2 regions of the Blautia sp. Sow4_E7 genome follow, and region 1 is predicted to be linked to the other one. Evidence: predicted binding sites of a transcription regulator. Region 1 holds the regulator's gene; the other holds the start of a gene.
What was found. The regulator Rex, encoded in region 1, represses fermentation and respiration genes when NADH is low (regulators of the CRP and FNR family bind a similar motif). The targets are predictions, from matches to a motif close to ATTGTTAANTANTTAACAAT.
Positions count from the first base shown of each region.

Region 1 (11,038 bases):
TGTTAATATCACATACAAACTCATAGGAAAAGCGTCCGGATAAATCGCCCAGGGTATCTGCGCTGATCACCTCATCCCCATCTTTTCCAAGAAGTATTACCCCATCTCCGGCTTTTACCTCCGGGATCTCTGTTACATCCACCATAAACTGATCCATGCAGACTCTTCCGCAGATCGGTGCTTTCTTTCCATGGATCAGTACCCAGCCTTTATTGGAAAGCATTCTGGGGTATCCATCTGCATAACCTACCGGAATAGTCGCCATCCTGGTCACATGGTCTGTGGTGTAGGTGCCGCCGTAGCTGACCTGTGTTCCTGGTTCCACATCTTTTACATAGGAAACATGGCTTTTCAGGGACATAACTGGCTGCAGCTTCACAATATCCCTCTCCACTTCCTCAGAAGGGTAAATTCCATAAATGGTGATCCCGGCGCGCACAATGTTCAGGTTTGCCTCCGGCACGCGGATGATCCCGGCGCTGTTGGAGCAGTGATGAAGAGGGATCTGGATGCCATTCTTTTCCAGGAGCTCTGCAAAATCCAGGTATCTTTTCAGCTGTACCATAGCCGGAGCCCGGTCATATTCATCTGCCCTTGCAAAATGGGTAAACAAGCCTTCGATCTCCACATTGGGAAGCGCTGCGATCCTGCGGATATCCTCCAGGCTTTCTTCGCTGTCTTTAAATCCGATCCTGGTCATACCTGTGTCAGCAGCAATGTGGATCAGGCCCTTTTTGCCTGCCTTGGCAGCGGCCTCATCATACTTCTTCGCGGTCTCATAGTCACAGACTGCCATGCGCACCTCATTTTCCACAAGCTCTTCATAGTACTCTTCAAAAACAAGCCCCAGGATCAGGATCGGTCTTGTGATCCCGGCTCTTCTAAGCTGCAGGGCCTCCTGAGCCGTAGCTGTGGCAAAGCCCCAGACATAATCCAGTTCCTCAAGCATTCTGGAAATGGGCACAGCACCGTGTCCATATGCGTCTGCTTTGATTACAGCAATGATCTTTGTTCCCTCTTTTATGTTCTTTTTCATCTGTTCAAAATTGTACAGGACCGCGTCAAGAGAAATCAACGCCTTGATTCTGCTGTATTTTCCCATAATATTTTCCTCGATTTTTATTCTAAATTTTCTGCCAGCTTTAATACTTCCGGAAGTGCTTCGATCATATCTTTCGCCGTCATACTGTGAGTTTCTTTTTTCTCTCTGGCAATATCACCGCAAAGACCGTGAATATACACCGCCAGCGCTGTTTTATAAGAAATATCCCTGTTCTCCCCACTGCTTAAATACATGCAAAGAACTGCTGCGATCATACCAGACAGAACGTCTCCGCTTCCAGCCGTTGCCATTCCGCAGTTGCCGGAAAGATTCAGGTACAAACTGCCATCTCCATCTGCCACAGTGGTACAGGCATCTTTTAATACACAGACACAGCCTGTTTTCTTGGCAAACTCCCAGGCACTGGCCGCGGGGTCTGCTTTTAGTTCGGAAATTGTCCTGCCGGTAAGCCGGCTCATTTCTCCCATGTGAGGGGTAAGAATGGTCTGCTGGTTCAGCGATTCCATCCACTGGGGATTCATAGCCAGAAGGTTCAGGCCATCTGCATCCAGTATAACAGGTTTTCCTGCTTTTGTCCCGTTTTTCAGAAACCAGAGCAATCTTTCTTTTCCACTGCTTTCGGTGCCAAGTCCCGGACCGATCACCAGCACATCACACCAGTTTAAGTTTTTCTCATTGGACGCTTCGTCAAATTCACAGCTCACCATAGCTTCTGGAAGAAGGCTCTGCAGCGGGATCCGGTTCTCTTCCACAGTCTGGATCTTTACCATACCAGCTCCCCCGTGAAGTGCTGCGCTGGCGCTTAAATAAGCGGCGCCGCACATGCCTTTCGAGCCCGCGACCAAAAGTATTTTTCCAAAGGTTCCTTTATTTCCCCAGGCAGGTCTTGCAGGAAGTGTTTCCACATCCCTTTTCTCCAGATGCCAGGCTGCCTGATCTGCAAGTTCACTGCCATCACGATCCCGGTCATAGATCCCGATGTCCGCCACCAGGATCCTGCCAGCGTATGCTCTGCCAGGGAAAAAGCACAGCCCCCGTTTCCGGTATGCAAAGGTTACCGTCAGATCTGCCTGAAAAGCAATTCCAAGAACTGCTCCCGTATCTCCGTGAATGCCAGACGGAATATCCACCGCCACTTTATAGGCTCTGGTCTGATTCATACTGTGGATGATTTCCTTATAAGTTCCGGAAATCTCCCTGGACAACCCAACGCCGAAAATCCCGTCTACTATAACAGTATATTCATCCCATACCGGGTTATTCGTTGCGGGAACGCCATAGTTCCTGGCAATTTCCCACTGGTGTCTGGTTTCTTCGGTCATTTTGTCCGGATTTCCTGCAAGATAGATTTCGGAATGTATCCCGGCAAGATGAAGAAGCCTTGCAATGGCAATCCCGTCACCGCCGTTATTGCCGGAGCCACAGACGGCCAGTATCCGCTCTTTTTCTAAGTTTCCAGGACTGTTTTTCTTTTCCAGATACTTCCGGATCTCTTCTGCCGTGGCAAGCGCCGCCCTCTCCATAAGAACCAGGGAGGGAACATGCATATTATGAATAGTACCATAGTCAAGAAGCTTCATCTGACTGCAGGTCACAACTTTTTTCATAAAACCACTCCTAACATTAGAATAACTTTTGGGCTCCGGTTGCAGTTCACTCTCTGCCCATTAACCGCTAAAGCCATTTTCAAACACGCTCTAATGCAAAACTGCCGCCCGGTCTCCTGTAAATCTTTCAGCGAGACAAGCAGCAGTCCTCTTTGACCTTTTGTTGTTACTGTCATGTCCTTCACAGTAACGTTTTATTCTTTGTTTTCTTTATGCTCGTTGCGGTACTGGCTTAAATTATAAGACAGTGCCATCAGGCTCTCAGACAGATGAACATTCTCCACGATCACGTTCTCAGGAGCATCAAGATCTGTATGTGCAAAGTTCCAGATTGCCTTGATTCCATTGTCAATGAGAACCTTCGCCATCTCCTTGGCCTTGTTCTTCGGCAGAGTCAGAATGGCGATCTCTACCTGATTCTCTTTGATAAATTCTGGAAGGTGACTGATCATCTGAATCTCAATTCCCCGAACCGAAATTCCTTCCAGAACCGGATTTACGTCAAAAATCCCAACCAGACGAAATCCTCTTTTCTCAAAATCCCCGTAATTGGCAAGTGCCTGTCCCAGGTTACCTGCACCAAGAATGATCATAGGATGAATGGTGTCCAGTCCTAAGATCTTACCAATTTCTGTATAAAGATATTCAACATTATATCCATAGCCCTGCTGTCCAAAACCGCCGAAATTATTTAAATCCTGGCGGATCTGTGATGCAGTCACATGCATTTTCTTACTAAGGTCATTGGAAGATATACGCTCAACTTTCTCTTCCATCAGCTCCCCCAGATAGCGATAATACCTTGGCAGTCTTTTGATCACTGCCTTTGAGATTTCCTTCGCCTCCAAAATGTTCCCCTCCTTGTTTCCGCTGCCTAAATTTTCCGCGTCACACTATGTCAATTATACCTAAATGTTATTTTCTTGTCAATTAAAGTTGTGCAGAATTACAAATATTTTGCAAATTCAGTTACTGTTCACTGGTAACGTTCCGCCAGGTGTTTTTTTGAGCGAAGCTCACAGAAAACCCGGGAACATCGGCGCGAAATCATGCGAATGCATGATTTCTGTGCATCGCGAAGTGTGTTGCTGGTCACGGAGTGAACAGGAACCAAATTCATAGTATCAGGATAAAGCTCACAAAAATCCCTTTTTCTTCCAATAAAGCGATTGCTATTTCTGCATTTAAATCATTATCCTCTGCCAAAAGAACATGCAAACCATGTAAATCCATATCGTTCCTTAACTTTTCTTTCTCTTCCGTAAATCCATGTTCTGCTATAATCAGAGGGATTTCTACCGTAAATGTTGAGCCAATTCCCTGTTTGCTGCTGACCTTAATTTTCCCACCCATAAGATCTACATACTGTTTGGCAATGGCCATTCCCAGTCCAGTTCCCTTATAACTGGTTCTTGCCCCATCATTTTCCTGACTGAACTCATCAAAGATTCTGCTCTGAAACTCCTCACTCATACCAATTCCGGTATCTGATATACGATAGCGTACGATTATATGATGCTCATCATTACCCGGACCGTTTTCTGCAGCAAATGAAATGGTACCTCCGTCTTTTGTAAATTTGACTGCATTGCTGATAATGTTGAGCAATACTTCCCTGATTCTGAGTTCATCTGCCATCACATAGGGATTTTTAAGCTCTTCTCTTGAAACACAAAAATTAAGGTCACGGTTTTCCATATATCCTCTTGCAATCGACAAAACAGTATTTATCATATCCCAGAGATCTACCGGTACTGGTTTATATTCCAGTTTACCACTTTCTCACTTTTATCCCTTTACGTGGCATTCATTGATTCGTGCGGATTTTATACAGTTCCAAACATCTGATCAAAAACAGCAAGTATAGTATTTATATCAATTTTTACTATAATGAAGTGCATTTGACAATTCTTCATTCTTCTGCAATGCACTGACATCCTGATAGGTCACATAGATATATATTTTCTTACCCACAACAAGATAAGAAAAATCTGATTGCATATAGAACCATTTTCCCTGCGGATTTCTTTTTCTATAAAAAATATTTGTATGTGGATGCTCTATATTGAGGTTTCTCACAGATTCCTCTACATATTGCTGATCATCCGGATGTACTGTTTCGCAAAAAGGTTTCTTCTGCAACAGCATCATCTGCTGCTGTGTAGTTTCCATCATCTCTGCAAAGCCCCGGGTAATAAAAACAGGATCATAGCATAGCGTTGTTTTTGCGTCCTCCTCTTCTGAAAGGATACAAAACAGAACAGCACTGTTTTCAATAGAACGCAACGTCGTTATAAACGCCTGCTGCTGTGGAACTGTATAGTCCTCCACAAACAGGAACACATTTTTTGTATCTGCACTTTCCCTTGTAAAGTCAAACTGCATGAAACGCATCTCGCCATTCAGCATAAAATTGATCATAACATGATGCATGATGTGTTCTGCTGTTCCTTTTGCGATTGCTTCCATCGTCATCTGCTGTTTTACACGATTAAGATCATCTATATTGCCAGATGCATAACGCATTATTTTCTCACAGATATAATCCTCATACATTTGCTCATCTGACTCTGGAAAAATATTTTCACCATTTAACAGGTTTGTATCCTGATGAAGCTTTATGCATTTTCCTGTATTCTCAAAATCAATGTACAGGATTTCTATATAATGGTTTTTTAGAGCTTTTTCATATATTGCAGCCTGAACCGCTTTCTTCAACAGCTGAATTCCTCCTTCTTTTCTCATGTACTATTAAATGAAAAACACTGTCCTACGGACAGTGCACCTCATTTCATGCAACTGGCTGCCATTTTAAAGGCCCTGTAGCTTTGCGTCCCAGACTTTCATCTGGTTTGCCGATTTTCTTATTATAGCTTTTAAAATTATGCAAAAACTGATTTTATTATACTCCCCTACTCCACTTTACACAAGAAAAATTTCACCGCTTTAACGCTTAAAAATAATTTAAAAACCTGCTAAAAAGTTGTTAACCGAACTTCTTAGCAGGTTCTTATTACTAATCTGTCAGATTATTTTGTAACGTACTGATCAATTCCTCTAGAACGATTGGCTTGGATAAGAATCCATTCATACCACATTCCAGCGCTTTTTTTCTGTCCTCGTCAAAAGCATTGGCCGTCATGGCAAGGATGGTGATTCCTGCCAGTGCCGGATTCCTAAGGGCACGGATCTGCTTCGTGGCCTCATATCCGTTCATTACCGGCATCTGCACATCCATCAGCACCAGATCATAACCGTCCGGTTTCGACCTCTTGACCTTCTCAACTGCCTCTGCCCCGTTTTCTGCAGTATCCACCAGGAAGCCATATTCATTAAGGATCTCCACCGCAATTTCACTGTTCAGTTCATTGTCTTCCACAAGCAGTATACATTTGCCTCTGAAATCTGAGCATGCCGCCGGAAGAACAGGATTCTCCTGCTCAGCCTGATTCTGGCCAATGGCAGCCATCAGGGTATCTCTGATATCGGACATAAACAGAGGTTTCGCGCAGAATGCAGTTACCCCTGCAGCCCTGGCTTCCACTTCGATGTCTGACCAGTCATAAGCAGTCAGAATAATGATCGGTGTATCGTCACCAAGACTGCGGATCTGTCTGGTGACCTCAATACCATTCATATCCGGCAGACGCCAGTCGATGATATAAGCATGGAAGGCATCCCCAAGCTCCATAGACTGCCGTGCACGCAGAACAGCCTCCTTACCGGAAAGTGTCCATTCCGAACGCATTCCAACCCTCACAAGCATTTTTGTCACGCTGTCACAGGTATTAAAATCGTCATCTACAACCAGAGCCTTAAGGCCTTCCAGCTCTGCAATCTTCTCTATCCGGTGATTCTCAGGCTGAGTCCGGAATGGCAGACGGACGATAAATTCGGTACCTTTCCCCTGCTCTGTCCGGACCTCAATGGTGCCGCCCATCATATCCACAATATTCTTGGTGATGGCCATGCCAAGTCCTGTACCCTGAGTCCTGCTCACAGTGGAAGTCCGCTCCCTCTCAAAAGGAGAAAAGATCTTCTTCACGAATTCCTGGCTCATGCCAATTCCTGTATCCTTCACCCGGATCTCGTACAGTTCACTGCCTCTTTGGAGCCCCGGATACTGTTTCAGCCGGACAGAAACGGTTCCGCCAGCAGGAGTAAACTTGATCGCATTGGACAAAAGATTCAGCAGCACCTGATTCAGCCTCGTCTTATCACAATAGACATCCTCATTTGTCACATCCATGGCATCCATATAAAGCTCCAGCTGTTTCGCATGGATCTGCCCGCTGATGATCGTCTTCAGATCATGAAGCACATCCGACAGACTGACCTCCGTTTCTTCCAGATGGATCTTTCCGCTCTCAATCCGGCTCATATCCAGGATATCATTGATCAGGGAAAGCAGATGGTTACTGGAGGAAAGGATCTTTCCCAGATAATCCCGAACCTTGTTTTTATCATCAATATTACTTACAGCCAGTGTGGTAAAGCCGATGATCGCATTCATTGGTGTCCGGATATCGTGAGACATGTTGGAAAGGAAGGTACTCTTGGCCCTGTTTGCTGTCTCCGAAGCACGGACTGCCTCAGAAAGTGCCTGGTTCATTTTCCAGTCAGCGGTACGGTCCGACATAACCAGGATGTATTTCTTTTTTCCGTCTATCTCACTGCCCATTGCAATATTATGGAACCAGCGTTTTTCCCCTGTGTTCTGATGAACATATTCAAAATCCCATTCTCTTTGTTCATTCACCCGGATTTCCTCCAGATAATTTTTCTCCGGATTTTCATGTTCCTCTGGATGCATTTTTCCCAGAACACGAATATTTTTGCGGATCTGTTCTACCGTAATGCCCAGCAGCTTTTCCACATTCGGGCTGACGTAATCTGCCTGATATGTTTTGGCATCCAGCATCAGGAAAACGTCATCCACATTCATTGACAGCTTTTGAAACAGTTCGTCCCTGTACCGGATCTGTGTGTCCTTTCTTCTAAGGCTTATCCTGTTTTTTTGGATAATAAGGCTGATAAAAAAGGCGGCAATACAGAACACGACAGCAGCCACAAGGAACATTGTGCTACGCTGCAGGCTGTTCATACTGGCATTGACAATATCCGCCTGTACAAGTCCCAGAAATACCCAGTCCTGAATATCCGATTTTTCATAAACCAGATAATAGTTTCTTCCATCCAGATCTACCAGCAGCGCACCGGTATGTCCCGCTTTAAACTTCTCCGAAAGCTTATTGACCTCTTTCTCAGACATATCAGAATGCTCTCTCAGAACACCGAAGAAATTATATACATTCCCCCATGACTCAGAAGAATGATCGATCACAACACGGCCATCCGGATGAACAATAAAACTCTGTGCATTTCCATTGAAAGCAGAAATATCCAGTACATCTACGATATCAGAGTTTTCATAGGCAATGGCAATGGCATCATATTCAAATCCCTGATAGCTTCCGTGCGCCCTGGGAGTGGCAAAAACAAGCAGCTGGGATTTTCCTGGAACTGCTGCATTTGATATCACATCCTTTCCCTGCCGGATGTCCTCTTCAATATCTTCCTGTAATCCAAGGTATCCGTTTTCCCCTGTCACCAGCTTATAGTTTCCGTCGGCTGACAGACCATTTGGCATGATCATGTCACCCGCCATTTTTTCTGTATAACCGGCTTTCAGCACATTTCCCGTAAAGCTGTTTCCGGTTGCGAGCAGCACATCCGTACCATAAATGCCGCGCAGGGTGTTTGCCATAACCGAATATGCCGCGTTCCCGCCACTGCTATGAAAGCGGTTGGAATAGGATTTCTGTGAATCCAGCACGGTATTCTCTGAAGCAGCTTCTTCCGCAAGAAGCTGGGTATTAAATGACTGATAGGCCTGCTCTGCATCGTATTCTCCTGAGATCATCTTAGACACCACATCCTTGGAAACGGAGAAAAAGTCATTTGACGCAATGCGGATATACATATGATTTTCTTCGATCACAGGTTTCACATCCTTCAGATACTCCGTAAGCCTGAACTCCACATCCTGGCTGTAGCTCAACAGATCCTGTCCATCACTAATGATCCGGTTCTGTGCCTCCTCTGAAAGCATTGTATTCAGCACCTTCATTGCTTTCTTCCGGCGCGCTTCGTCCTGTGTCAGGTCGCGGTTTAAGGCCACCTGGAAATATGGGGTCGTCATCAGCCACTTTTCGCCATTCTCCTGAAAGAATGGCAGAAATGTTGTGTTAATGCCCTGATCCTGAAACATTTTTACACCCGCTGAGCTGCCAAAGTACATGGCAAGTTTACCACTCTGGTACATCTCAACGATATCATCATAATTCATGTACAGATCATCCTGGTTCAGCCCTGTATCCTGGATAAACTGCTCCATGCGTTCAAAAGCCTGAGGCCAGACGGTACCATCCAGACCTTCTCTCTTTGTATTATCCGGGTCACTGTAGGTGGTGCGCCACTTGCGTCCGTCTACAGAAGACAATTCTGATGCAGACAGACCCTGCAGTGTTTCCATACAGGTATAATCGTAATAATAGTCTGCAGTAAAGCCACGGATTCCCACCTCGTCAAATGCCTGGCAGGCAGAGACAAAGCTTTCATAATCGGTTGGCAGCGGAATCTCATACTTTTCAAAAAGGTCCTTGTTCACTACAAAACCGTGGGCATCTGCACACACGGGAAGCCAGTTTACGCTACCATCCTCGTTCATAAAACTGCTGAGGTAGGTATCATAGACAGCACCTGCCTCATTGGTTGTGGAAAGATCCATCAGACTGTCCTTCAGCGGACTTGCGTCATGCAGGGAAAACCGGCAGCAGGTAATAATATCCGGCAATCCACCGTTTTCATCAAGAAACATATAAAAATCCAGATCATTATTGCCGACTACAAATTCAACATTGATATCCGGAAGCTGTTCCTGGATGTATGGTGCATATTTATCATACAGGTTGGTGCTCCATAAATACACTGTGATGGTTTCTGCATCTTCTTTTTTCTGCAATTTTTCTGTCACAGCCTGACAAAAGTGATATGGCTGTCGCCATCACCAGAAGTGCAGCAAGTAACTTATTCCGTTTTTTCATTATGACCCCCCTGAAATTGTGTTTCATCAGTTTATGAATTACCTTTATTAATAATTTTCCATCAACAGGCTTTGCTATATGTTCATCCATTCCTGCTTCTTTTGCCCTCAGTCTGTCCTCCGTGAACGCATTTGCTGCCATTGCAATGATCGGAATCACCTTTGCATCCTCTCTGTCCAGAGAACGGATTTTCTTTGTAGCTTCATAACCATTCATAACCGGCATCATAATGTCCATAAGAATGACATCAAATTCACCAGGTTTACTTTTTCTGAATATCTCAACAGCTTCCTGTCCATTCCATGCTTTCGTCACCTCAGCGCCTACATTCTGGAGCATAAATTCTGCAATTTCCATATTCAAGTCATTGTCTTCTGCCAGAAGAATATGCAGTCCCTTTATAGAGTTTTCTGATACATCCTTCTGTTCTTCACGTTTATCCGCATCCAGATCTATTTTGAACGGAACCCGGATCACAAAGGTGGTGCCTGCGCCCTCTTCACTTTCAAAGGTAATGGTTCCACCCATTTTCTCGACCAGATTCTTTGCAATCGGCATTCCAAGTCCTGTTCCGGCAAATTTTGTGCGGCTTCCTGTGTGTTCCTGTGCAAATGGTTCAAATACACATTTCTGGAACTCCTCAGTCATTCCGATTCCGGTATCCCGGCAGACAAATTCCATTGTGGTCATTCCCGGCTGTTCGGATGGGATTTCCATGCAGCTGATATAGATATGTCCGTTTTCTCTGTTATATTTCACCGCATTGGACAGGATATTCATCATCACACGTTTCACATACCCCGGACTTCCAATAAAATCCCGGTGTGTGATTTCTTTTTTCTCCCACTCGATCCGGATATTCTGTTCTGCAGCCATCTGCTTGATCACAGCAAATACTTCCCTTGAAATACTGCTCAGATTAAATGGAATCTCTTCCAGAACGATTTCGCCTGACTCAAGCTTACTCATATCCAGGATTTCATTTACCAGTTCCAGCAACAGATTGGACGCCTTTTTCACCTTTGTCCTGTATTCCGTCTGTTTCTCCAAATCATCTGCATAATGTTCTGCCATATTGACCATGCCGCAGATTCCATTGATCGGAGTCCGGATATCATGGCTCATCCGCTGGAGAAACTCTGTTTTTGCCTCATTGGCGGCTTCTGCCTTTTTTGCAGCTATCAGAAGTTCTGCCTTATATTTTTCATCTTTTTCCTGTTCCTGTTTCCAGTGCACCAGATTGGTTCTGTATGTCCAGAACC
Region 1 covers NZ_JBQKLL010000002.1:142,783-153,820, forward strand. The annotation lists gene alr (alanine racemase) at 1-1,102, opposite strand, end outside; gene ACTQ50_RS02270 (NAD(P)H-hydrate dehydratase) at 1,120-2,670, opposite strand; gene ACTQ50_RS02275 (redox-sensing transcriptional repressor Rex) at 2,865-3,518, opposite strand; gene ACTQ50_RS02280 (ATP-binding protein) at 3,787-4,368, opposite strand; gene ACTQ50_RS02285 (PAS domain-containing protein) at 4,546-5,388, opposite strand; cyclic di-GMP riboswitch class I at 5,462-5,537, opposite strand; partial or broken gene ACTQ50_RS02290 (response regulator) at 5,687-8,308, opposite strand; partial or broken gene ACTQ50_RS02295 (extracellular solute-binding protein) at 8,807-9,550, opposite strand; gene ACTQ50_RS02300 (ATP-binding response regulator) at 9,633-11,038, opposite strand, start outside.

Region 2 (11,038 bases), on a different contig from region 1:
GAGCAAAGGAGAAGTCCAGCGATTGCTGCAAGTCCGGAACCGATTGCAAAGGTAAGAGAAATGGTAGCGTTTACATTGACACCCATCAGCTGTGCAGCATCACGGTCCTCAGAAACAGCCTGCATGGCACGTCCTGGTTTGGTTTTCTTTACAAAAAGCTGAAGGCCGACCATGATCACGATACAGGCAAGGATAGTTACAATGGTAACACCTTTAGTGGTAAGCTGTCCGTCAAACAGAACCAGGGCTGGAACATTGATAACCGGAACGAAGCTCTTTGCATCTGCGCCGAAGATCAAAAGTGCCAGGTTCTGAAGCAGGTAGCTGACACCGATTGCAGTGATCAGAACTGCCAGGTTGGAAGAAGCTTTACGAAGCGGTCTGTAGGCAACTGCCTCAATGACAACACCGGCTACCGTACAGATCACAACGGAAAGAATGATTGCCAGAATTGGTGACATACTGGCTTTGGTAACTGCGGTAAGGATTACAAATGCTCCAACCATAATAACGTCACCATGCGCGAAGTTCAGCATTTTTGCAATACCATATACCATTGTATAGCCAAGAGCGATGATCGCATAGATACTGCCCAGGCTGATACCATCTTTTAAATAGGATATAAAACTCATAATGCACCTCTTAACTGGATTTGTTACTGTAACTAGTAACGAATTTTTCTTTTCCATGAGCGTGTTTGAAAATTCATTCCCGGCTTTTTCCTGCTGTAAAATTTTCTTTCATTGCGAAAAATGAAAAAGCGGAAGTAAATTTTCAGACACGCTCCAGTTATTTTATAGTTATTTTGGTTGTCCCGGAGCGGAGCAACCATTATTTTATAATTGCAAAGAAGGAGACGGACCCACAGGTAACCGTCTCCCCTTTGCTAACGGCCATCCCCTGCGAACTCAGGGAAATGGTTAAGACCCTGCCGCATATCCGGCATAATGTCCTTTATTCTTTATTATTCCATAGAAGCGTAAACGCCATCCTGAATCACATAAGCCTTAGGAGCTTTATCGCACTCGCCGTCCTCTGTCCATTTAGCTTCTCCTGTAAGACCATTTACAGTGATGTTCAGCATGGAAGCGGACATTGCTGCGCTGATGTCCTCATTGGACATATCCGGTGTGATACCAGCGTCATCTGCTGCTGCTTTCATAGCGTAAAGTACGTCATATGCATCTGCTGCGAACTGGTTTGGTGTCTCACCGTTGTTTGCATCGCCATATGCTTTTACGAAGTTTACAGTTGCCTCATCCTCACCTGTTGCAGAGAATGGTGTCAGAAGCATAACACCTTCTGCAAGAGAGGTATCGAAATTCTCAACGTTCAGGATACCATCCATACCGTCAACACCGAAGATCTTTATGTCAAGACCAAGGTCATGAGCCTGCTGAAGGATCAGAGCGTTGTCAGAGTAGTAGTTTGGAAGGAACAGAAGCTCTGCACCGCTGTCTTTAATCTTGCCAAGCTGTACGGAAAAGTCTGTGTTGTTGTCTGTGGTGTAAGCTTCATCAGCTACAACCTCAAGGCCGTAATCACCGCAAGCTGCAACGAATGCGTCATGTACACCTGAGTTGTAGTCTGCCATGGAATCGTAAAGAGTTGCTACTTTAGTAGCAAGTCCTTTCTCGGAAATGTACTCAGCAGATTTGGTTCCCTGCATTGGGTCTGTGAAGCACATACGGAACTCATTGTCACCAGCTGTGATGCTGTCTACTGCTGTTGCGGATGGTGTGAAGAGGAATGTGCTCTCTGCTGCCTCTGCACCTACTGCGATACAAGCACCGGAAGTAACGGTACCGCAAAGCATCTGCATTCCTTTGTCAAGAAGGTCGTTGTAAGCGTTAACTGCTTTTTCCGGATCTCCCTGATCATCACCAGCGTCAAGGATCTCTACCTGATATCCATTGAATCCGCCGTTTGCATTGATCTCATCTGCTGCGATCTTAGCTGCATTGTATACACCAGTACCATACTGTGCATAATCTCCTGTCATAGGTCCAATGACACCAATCTTGAAGGTTTCCTCGCTCTCTGCAAATACAGATACAGGTGTTACTGTGGATACTGCCATTGCTGCGGCTGCAGTAATGCTGAGTACTTTTTTCAGATTTCTCATAATAAATCTCCTCCTTAATTTATGTAAGAGTTTCTGTCATCTCGCCCTCTCACCGTGTCTACCACACTGAGGTAATAGAAAAGCCCACTGGTGGTTTCCCAGCCGGCTTTGGCTTCCATAACTTCTTCTCTTTACTACTTTAATGTTAAGATTATAGCATCCTGTTTTTTTGATTGCAATAGAAAATTTTATAGTTTTTTAAGAATTACAGAAAAAATTTTCGTTACTATGTCCAAATTTTCCTGTTTTTGTTATTTCTGCGGCGTACAAGCGTGCGCTGTAGGACGCACTGCAATTCTATTATCATATTTTATATTGTAAATAGAGTGTATTTCAATTTAGTCCAATAAGGCTCTAACCCCCCAAATGCAAGTTCCTGTTGAACGCTTTTATGTAAAAAAATAGGAGATGGTTTCCCATCTCCCATACTTTATCTCTTATTTCGCAAAAATTAAGCGATTGCTTTCTTAGCGATCTCAGCAAGTGCTGCGAATCCCTGAGCATCGTTTACAGCCATCTCAGCAAGCATCTTTCTGTTGATGTCGATGTTTGCAACTTTAAGGCCGTGCATCATTTTGCTGTAGGATAATCCGTTCATTCTTGCAGCAGCGTTGATACGTGCGATCCAAAGCTGTCTAAACTGACGTTTCTTCTGCTTTCTTCCAGCGTAGGAGCTGGTAAGTGCACGCATAACAGACTGTTTTGCTACTCTATACTGTTTGGAACGAGCTCCTCTGTAGCCCTTTGCCAGTTTTAATACACGATTATGTTTCTTCTTTGCGTTTAATCCGCCTTTAATTCTTGCCATTTCTTATTTTCCTCCTGTTCGTCTTCTTCTATGCTATATCTTATAAATACGGTAATGCTTTCTTCATGCTCTTAACATTAGTAGAATCAACAACAGTAGCTTTTCTAAGATTTCTCTTTCTCTTCTGAGATTTCTTTGTTAAGATATGGCTCTTGTAAGCTTTATTTCTTACTAATTTTCCTGTTCCTGTTTTTTTGAAGCGCTTTGCTGCTGCTCTACAAGTTTTAATTTTTGGCATTGTAATTTCCTCCTTAATATCGTATCTATTTAATGTCCCTCATCCAGCCTGACGCCCCCGCAGGGTGTCTCTCCAAATGAATGCAACATCCTAGTGTTTCTGTGCTAAAAACATTGTCATGCTTCTGCCTTCTACCTTAGGTGCCTTCTCAACTACGGCAATGTCCTTCAGCATGTCGGCAAAATCATCCAGAACGTGCTTGCTGCTTGACATATGCGCCATCTCTCTTCCGCGGAAACGAAGAGTAACCTTTACTCTGTCGCCCTTGGTAAGGAACTTACGCGCTGCCCCAGCCTTTGTGTTCAGGTCATTGGTATCAATATTTGGTGAAAGACGCACTTCTTTGACATCGATGGTCTTCTGCTTCTTCTTGGCTTCTTTCTCTTTTCTGGCAAGCTCGTAGCGGTATTTACCGTAATCAATGATCTTACATACCGGCGGCTTTGCCTGCGGGGCAATCTTTACTAAATCAAGCTCTGCCTCCTGAGCCTTGGCCATTGCCTCTCTCGCGGACATAATTCCAAGCTGCTCTCCGTCCGGTCCGATTAAGCGTACCTCTTTGTCTCTGATTTGTTCGTTAATCATTAAATTGCTAATTGTCGTGCACCTCCATACCTGATAGATGATCTGTTCTGATCCAGCTTCTAACCTCTGGACTCTCATTCCCCTTCGCAGGAAGAAATTCCTGCCTCCATACGCTGCCCCACACATAAAAAAAGTGCAGACAGAATCCACACTTCTCCTATTACACCCGCGAACTAAGTCACGCGCTGCTGTGCAATATGAACCCGAGCCGCATCCAAATGTGCGCTGAGGTGAGAGTGAACTCTGCTTTCTTTTCATTACGTACTGTTGTATACTACCATGCCCGCCCGTGAAAGTCAAGCCATTTTTTTCAATATATTATATTTTTTTCACAAGGGAAACTCATCTTCTTACCCTCCGCCCTCCATTCCCAGAAAAAGCGCAGCGCCTTTCGTCCCTTTTCCCCCCTCGAAATAAAATAGCCCCCTCTCAGTGCGCCCAGTCCCAGCCAGTACACAGCCGTGACGCGGGCAGGGATTGTCTAAGGACGTCAGGCGATTTTCCCGGGTTTTGTGAGCATAGCGACAGCCTTGTGAACACTGTCTGAGCCCGAAGGGCGAGTTTGTTCACAAGGCTGTCAAAAGGCGGCGGAGCAAAACCCGGGAAAATCGCCGTGTCCGCAGACAACCCTGCCCGCGTCACGGCGTCCCTTACCAACTCACTCCCGTCGCCATCACCTATCTATTTTATTTCCACTCCCAGTCTCTGATCTCCTCCAGATCCTGTCCATACTCCGCAATATACTGCTTATGCTCAATCAGCTTATCATTCATCTTCTGGATCAAATGAGCACCCTTATTCCCCAGCTGCGGCAGATGCATGATCACATCCTTAACCAGATTAAATCTGTCAATCTCATTCTGCACCCTCATATCAAACGGAGTTGTAATCGTACCCTCCTCCTGATAACCATGCACAGAAAGATTTCTGTTATGTCTCTCATAAGTAAGCTCATGGATCAGCGTCGGATAACCATGGAACGCAAAGATAATCGGTTTATCCTTAGTAAACAGCGCATCATACTCTCTGTCACTTAATCCATGAGGATGCTTTGTATCAGACTCCAGCTTAAACAAGTCAACTACATTGATCACACGGATCTTCAGCTGCGGCATCTCCTCACGAAGAATGGTAACTGCTGCAAGAGTCTCCAGCGTAGGAGTATCACCACAGCAAGCCATCACAACGTCTGGCTCCTCGCCAGCATCATTGCTAGCCCACTCCCAGATACCAATACCCTGGGTACAATGCTTAACCGCCTGCTCCATAGTCAGCCACTGGCAGCTAGGATGCTTAGAAGCAACAATGGCATTCACATAATTCTTGCTCTTGATACAATGATCGAAGCAGGATAACAGACAGTTTGTATCCGGTGGAAGATACATACGTACAACGTCTGCCTTCTTATTGGCAATATGATCCAGGAATCCAGGATCCTGATGGGTAAATCCGTTGTGGTCCTGCTGCCATACGTTAGAAGTCAGGATAAAGTTCAGAGACGCGATCGGCTGTCTCCAGGAAAGCTGATTGGTAACCTTCAGCCATTTTGCATGCTGTGCTGCCATGGAATCCACAATACGGATAAATGCCTCATAGCTTGCAAAGAAACCATGACGTCCGGTAAGCAGATAACCTTCCAGCCATCCTTCACACATATGCTCACTAAGCATACTGTCCATAATACGTCCATCTCTAGCCAGACAATCATCATTATCAACCATCTCAGCATTCCAGTCACGGTTCTGAGCCTCGAATACACGATACAGACGGTTAGACATAGACTCATCTGGTCCAAAAATACGGAAGTTCTTATTCTCTTCATTTAATTTGAAGATATCACGGATATATCCGCCAAGCTCTATCATATCCTGAGCCTTTGTTTTTCCAGGAATTACATCAATTCCATAATCACGGAAATCCGGGAGACGAAGATCCTTCAGAAGAAGTCCGCCGTTTGCATGTGGGTTCGCACCCATACGTGCATTTCCCTTAGGAGCCAGCTCTGCAAGCTCTGGGATCAGACGTCCATTCTCATCAAACAGTTCTTCCGGATGGTAGCTCATAAGCCAGTCCTTCAGCTGCTGAAGATGCTCCGATTTCTCCATTGTCATCGGAACCTGATGCGCACGGAAAGTACCCTCGATCTGCTGTCCGTCTACAACCTTCGGTCCAGTCCATCCCTTCGGTGTGCGAAGAACGATCATCGGCCACATTGGTCTTGTAGGATCGTTGTTTTCACGGGCATGCTTCTGGATGTCCTTGATTTCCTCGATCACTGTATCCATGGTCTCTGCCATCTTGCGATGCATTTCCATTGGATCGTCACCCTCAACAAAATATGGTTTCCAGCCGCAGCCTTTGAAGAAGTTCTCAATCTCCTCATGGGAAATACGGGAGAAAATAGTCGGGTTGCTGATCTTGTATCCATTCAGATGAAGGATTGGAAGAACGGCACCATCTGTGATCGGGTTCAGGAATTTATTTGACTGCCAGGAAGTTGCCAGAGGACCAGTCTCAGCCTCTCCGTCACCAACAACTGTAGTAGCGATCAGATCCGGGTTATCAAATACAGCACCAAAAGCATGTGCGATAGAATATCCCAGCTCACCACCCTCATTGATGGAGCCTGGTGTTTCAGGAGCACAGTGGCTTGGAACTCCACACGGGAATGAGAACTGTTTGAACATTTTCTTCATACCCTCTTCGTCCTGGCTGATATTCGGATAAACCTCGCTGTATGTACCTTCCAGATAAGTATTTGCGATCAGGAAGTTTCCGCCGTGTCCAGGACCGGAAATGTAGATCATATCCAGATCATAACGTTTGATCACACGGTTGCAGTGAACATAGACAAAGTTCTGTCCCGGTACAGTTCCCCAGTGACCAACGATTTTCTTCTTCACCTGATCCATTGTCAGCGGCTCACGAAGAAGCGGGTTATCCAGTAAGTAAAGCTGTCCTGCGGAGAGATAGTTGTCAGCTCTCCAATACGCATCCATTTTTTTCAGAAGTTCTTCTGATAATGGCTGTTTTTCCAGACATGTGGTGTTTTCAGACATATTGTACTCCTTTCCATCGAGTTAGATTGTCTTTTTTTTGTCAAGCGTATTGTAAACTGATAGCCTTAATACCGCAAGTTCTTTTTTTGACATAATTATAGTTCTTTTTTGTCCTAAGCGAAAAAAAAATCTGTTATTGAAAAATCTTCCCATTTTCTGATTTCGCTGCAACTGTTCTCAATGGGACAAAACACACTCTGCGAGTTTGGCTCGTTATCGAAGCAGTCGCCTCAAGCGACATCTACCTTTCTTCTAAAATTCTCTTATAAAAATTCACGTATATTTTCTTCCTTTCAGGAAAAGATAAAAAAAGAATCCTGCAAAACAGGATTACGTTTCATAACACAATTACGAAAAAATGAAACTCAGGAGGTAAAAAACATGACAATCTTAAAATGTTCCGCAACAACCTGTGCTTACAACAAAGATATGCTCTGCTCCAGAGGGGAGATTGACGTGATGGGTGACAGTGCCAGAAGTGCTGATGAAACATCCTGCGGAAGCTTCCGTGAAAGAAGCCAGGGAGCTATGAACAGCGCCAAAAACGGCTGTGGATGTGAAACCATCCAGATTGACTGTAAAGCCCACAACTGTACCTACAACGAAGACTGCAAATGTACCGCAGCTGCTATCGACGTAGCCGGAAACGGTGCCAAGACATGTTCTGAGACGAAGTGCGACACTTTCCAGTGCCAGTGCTAAGTCTATAAGTCTTAAAGCAGCCAAAACCAGGCGGCATCCGCCAACTTTTTCCACAAACACAAACTTTGGCGCGCCTGCCGCGAAAAAAACAGCCCCCGCACAAATGTGCGAGGGCCTTTTTACTCTCTATTTTCTATCTGTTTCTTAAGAAATCCGGAATCTGGATGTCCTTCTTCTGAACAGTGCTGGATGGTGTCTTCGCTGTGAATGGTGTAGCATTCATAGTCGGCATGCTGAAAGATGGCATGTTCAGTTTTACACCGCCAGTTGTGGTAGTGGAAGCAGGTCTCTTGTTTGCAAATACAGAGTTGCTTGCCTTATTTCCAAATGGGTTAGATGCCTGTACATTGTCAGCAAGACCAGTTGCGATAACAGTGATTCTTGCATAATCAGCAACAGAGTCATCATACATAGCACCAAAGATGATGTTTGCGTCCTCGCCTGTAAGCTCCTGTACGTAGCTTGCTGCATCGTTTGCATCCATAAGGGAGATATCACCGGAAATGTTGATGATAACATGTGTAGCACCCTTGATGGTAGTCTCAAGCAGCGGAGAAGATACAGCCTGCTGAACAGCTTCCATAGCCTTATCATCGCCTCTTGCCTCACCGATACCGATGTGAGCAATACCCTTATCAGTCATAACAGTCTGTACATCAGCAAAGTCAAGGTTGATAAGAGCCGGCAGATTGATCAGGTCTGTGATGCCCTGAACGGCCTGCTGCAGAACCTCGTCTGCCTTTCTCAGTGCTTCCGGCATAGTAGTACGGCGATCAACGATCTCCAGTAACTTGTCATTCGGGATTACGATCAATGTATCAACAGACTTCTTCAGGTTCTCAATACCTGCAAGTGCGTTGTTCATACGTGTCTTAGCTTCAAAACGGAAAGGTTTGGTTACAACACCTACAGTGAGGATACCCATTTCCTTAGCTGCTGCTGCGATAACCGGAGCTGCACCAGTACCGGTTCCACCGCCCATACCACAGGTAACGAATACCATGTCAGCACCTTCGATGATCTGTTTCACTTCCTCAATGCTCTCTTCTGCTGCTTTCTGTCCAACCTCAGGCTGTGCTCCTGCACCAAGACCTTTGGTAATCTTCTCACCGATCTGAAGTACAGTTGGAGCTTTGCACAGAGTCAGAGCCTGCTTATCTGTATTTACTCCTACAAACTCTACCCCGCCGATGGCCTCTTCAACCATTCTGTTTACTGCGTTATTTCCGGCGCCGCCTACTCCGATTACAATAATCTTTGCAGAGGATTCCGCCTCATTTGACATTATCTCTAACAATGTACTTCCTCCTTTATTTCTACCTTATATCCTTTATCTTTAATTTCAGCAAATATATACCAAGCTGCATATAGCTATATCATATATTTTTTTTGAGAATTTATCAACCACTAATTTTGTTTTTTTTATACTTTTTTCTCGAAATCCGCGGTTATTTCCTTAATATTCCTCATCGTAGCTGTCATAGCCGTCTTCATTATAGTCTCCACTGTAGTCTTCGCTGTAATCTTCACTATAATCTTCACTATAGTCTGTGCTTCCGTCTCCAGTGTCTTCCCCGTCTCCTTCCTCACTGGTTTCGTTTGGATTCGGGCCTACATAATTTCCATCTTTATCCAGCTGTCCATATCCGGTATAACTTCCATCCTCCATATAGCCCCCAAGCCAGCTCCCATTTGCAGCAATGCTCTCCTCTGTAGGCTTAGGTCCTACATAGTTCAGATTCTGGTCATATTCACCCTCACCAGTGTAGTCCCCTTCCTCGTCATAGCCTCCATGCCAGTTTGCAAGGGCATTCTCATAGGCCGCCTGGGTATCCACACTCTCTATGGTTCCATTCTCGCCCAGATCCTGCTCAAAGGTAATGGTTTTGGAATTGTCATTTACGTTCTCCAGGTGAAGGATTCCCTTTTTGCCGGAAAGCTTGGGCAAAATAGCGCTCACCCGCATCATCTTGTCCTCAAGATATTCATCCTTGCCAAGCATGACCTGAATATCTCCATAAGTAAGGGTAATCTCATAGCTAGCATCAAATTCAATGTGATCCGGTATATCCTGATTTTTCTGAAAAATAGTGGACAGTGCCACCGCAGTGGTAAGAACGGAACTGCCTTTGATCGGAAGCTTCTCCCCCTCGATCACATGGCTTACCTCTATGCCGTCAAAAAAAGGTACCAGCTCGTCCCTTGTCCGGGAACTTTCAATAAAAGTGCCATTCCGGTCAAAGTAAACGTAATTATCCAGATAGGGAATACAGCCCACAGCCTTCTTCTCACGCACACTGACACAGATACTGTTGTGGGAAAGTCTTGTAATATTGAACCCTTCCACAAAAGGCACGTCCTCCACATCTACCCTGGAATGGAGCAAAACTGCAAGAACGGAATTATCCGTAAACGCTCCCTGCAAAGCCATCGCCTTTACTTCTTCATCTGAATAACGTGTGGTTCCCATGACCTCCACACTTGTCACATGAAAATAAGAAAAGAAAAAGACCAGGCCTGCCAGCAGAACTGCCCCCAGGGCTCCCCAAATTGCTTTCTTATGTTTTCTATAGATCAGCTTCATTTTCAGTGATTTCATATATTGTTATTCCTGCATCCTTTTTACTGCTGCTCCCAGCGTATTCAGATCCTGGCAGATATGCTCATAGCCACGCTGCACATAGGAATAGCCCTCCAGTACTGTAACCCCTTTTGCACACAGTGCCCCAAGGATCAGCGCGGCACCGCCTCTTAATTCCCAGGCCGTTACAATAGCTCCATGAAATTCCTTTCCCCCATGGATCACGGCTTCCTTTCCCTGTACCCGGATATCGGCCCCCATCTTCACCAGCTGCTGTGCAGCCTTATAGCGGTCCTCAAAAACATTCTCCCGGATACAGCTTCTGCCCTTTACCGTGGCAAGCACTGCCATCACAGGGGACTGAAGATCTGTGGGAAATCCTGGATAAACTGCGGTTTCCAACAGTTCCACCGGCTTTTGAACATGTTCTCCATTGACTAATAGTTTACCACTGTTACCTTTATATTGTCCACCCATTTTCCGATATACTTCCAGAAAGGCCTCCAGTTCCCCTTCCGGTGGATTTTCCAGGGTGATCTGGCTTCTGGTTATGGCAGCGGCGCAAATGTAAGTGCCAGCCACGATCCTGTCCGGAGGAACCTGCATGGAACCTGCCTTTAAACGCTCCACACCATAAATGCAGATCCGGTCCGTACCATCCCCTTCGATCTTCGCTCCCATAGAACGTAGATAACGGCAGAGCCACTGGATTTCCGGCTCCCGGGCACAATTTTCCAGCACTGTTTTCCCCTCTGCCAGTACCGCTCCCAAAATTCCCTGCTGGGTTGCCCCTACACTTCTCTTCGGAAAAGACACAACCGTCCCCTGCAATCTGGGGCATTCTGCCATCAGAAGCCCGGCTTCTTCCGTGATCACGGCGCCCAGCTTCCGAAGCACAAGAAGATGCAGGTCAATGGGCCTTTTTCCGATCACACACCCG
Region 2 covers NZ_JBQKLL010000001.1:27,967-39,004, forward strand. The annotation lists gene ACTQ50_RS00135 (branched-chain amino acid ABC transporter permease) at 1-632, opposite strand, end outside; gene ACTQ50_RS00140 (ABC transporter substrate-binding protein) at 965-2,125, opposite strand; gene rplT (50S ribosomal protein L20) at 2,577-2,933, opposite strand; gene rpmI (50S ribosomal protein L35) at 2,974-3,171, opposite strand; gene infC (translation initiation factor IF-3) at 3,262-3,756, opposite strand; gene ACTQ50_RS00160 (phosphoketolase family protein) at 4,443-6,815, opposite strand; gene ACTQ50_RS00165 (DUF1540 domain-containing protein) at 7,197-7,517, shown strand; gene ftsZ (cell division protein FtsZ) at 7,651-8,802, opposite strand; gene ACTQ50_RS00175 (cell division protein FtsQ/DivIB) at 8,974-10,116, opposite strand; gene murA (UDP-N-acetylglucosamine 1-carboxyvinyltransferase) at 10,123-11,038, opposite strand, start outside.
Region 2: a site for Rex is predicted at 6,841-6,860, ahead of ACTQ50_RS00160 (phosphoketolase family protein). Genes of this name have one in related genera too.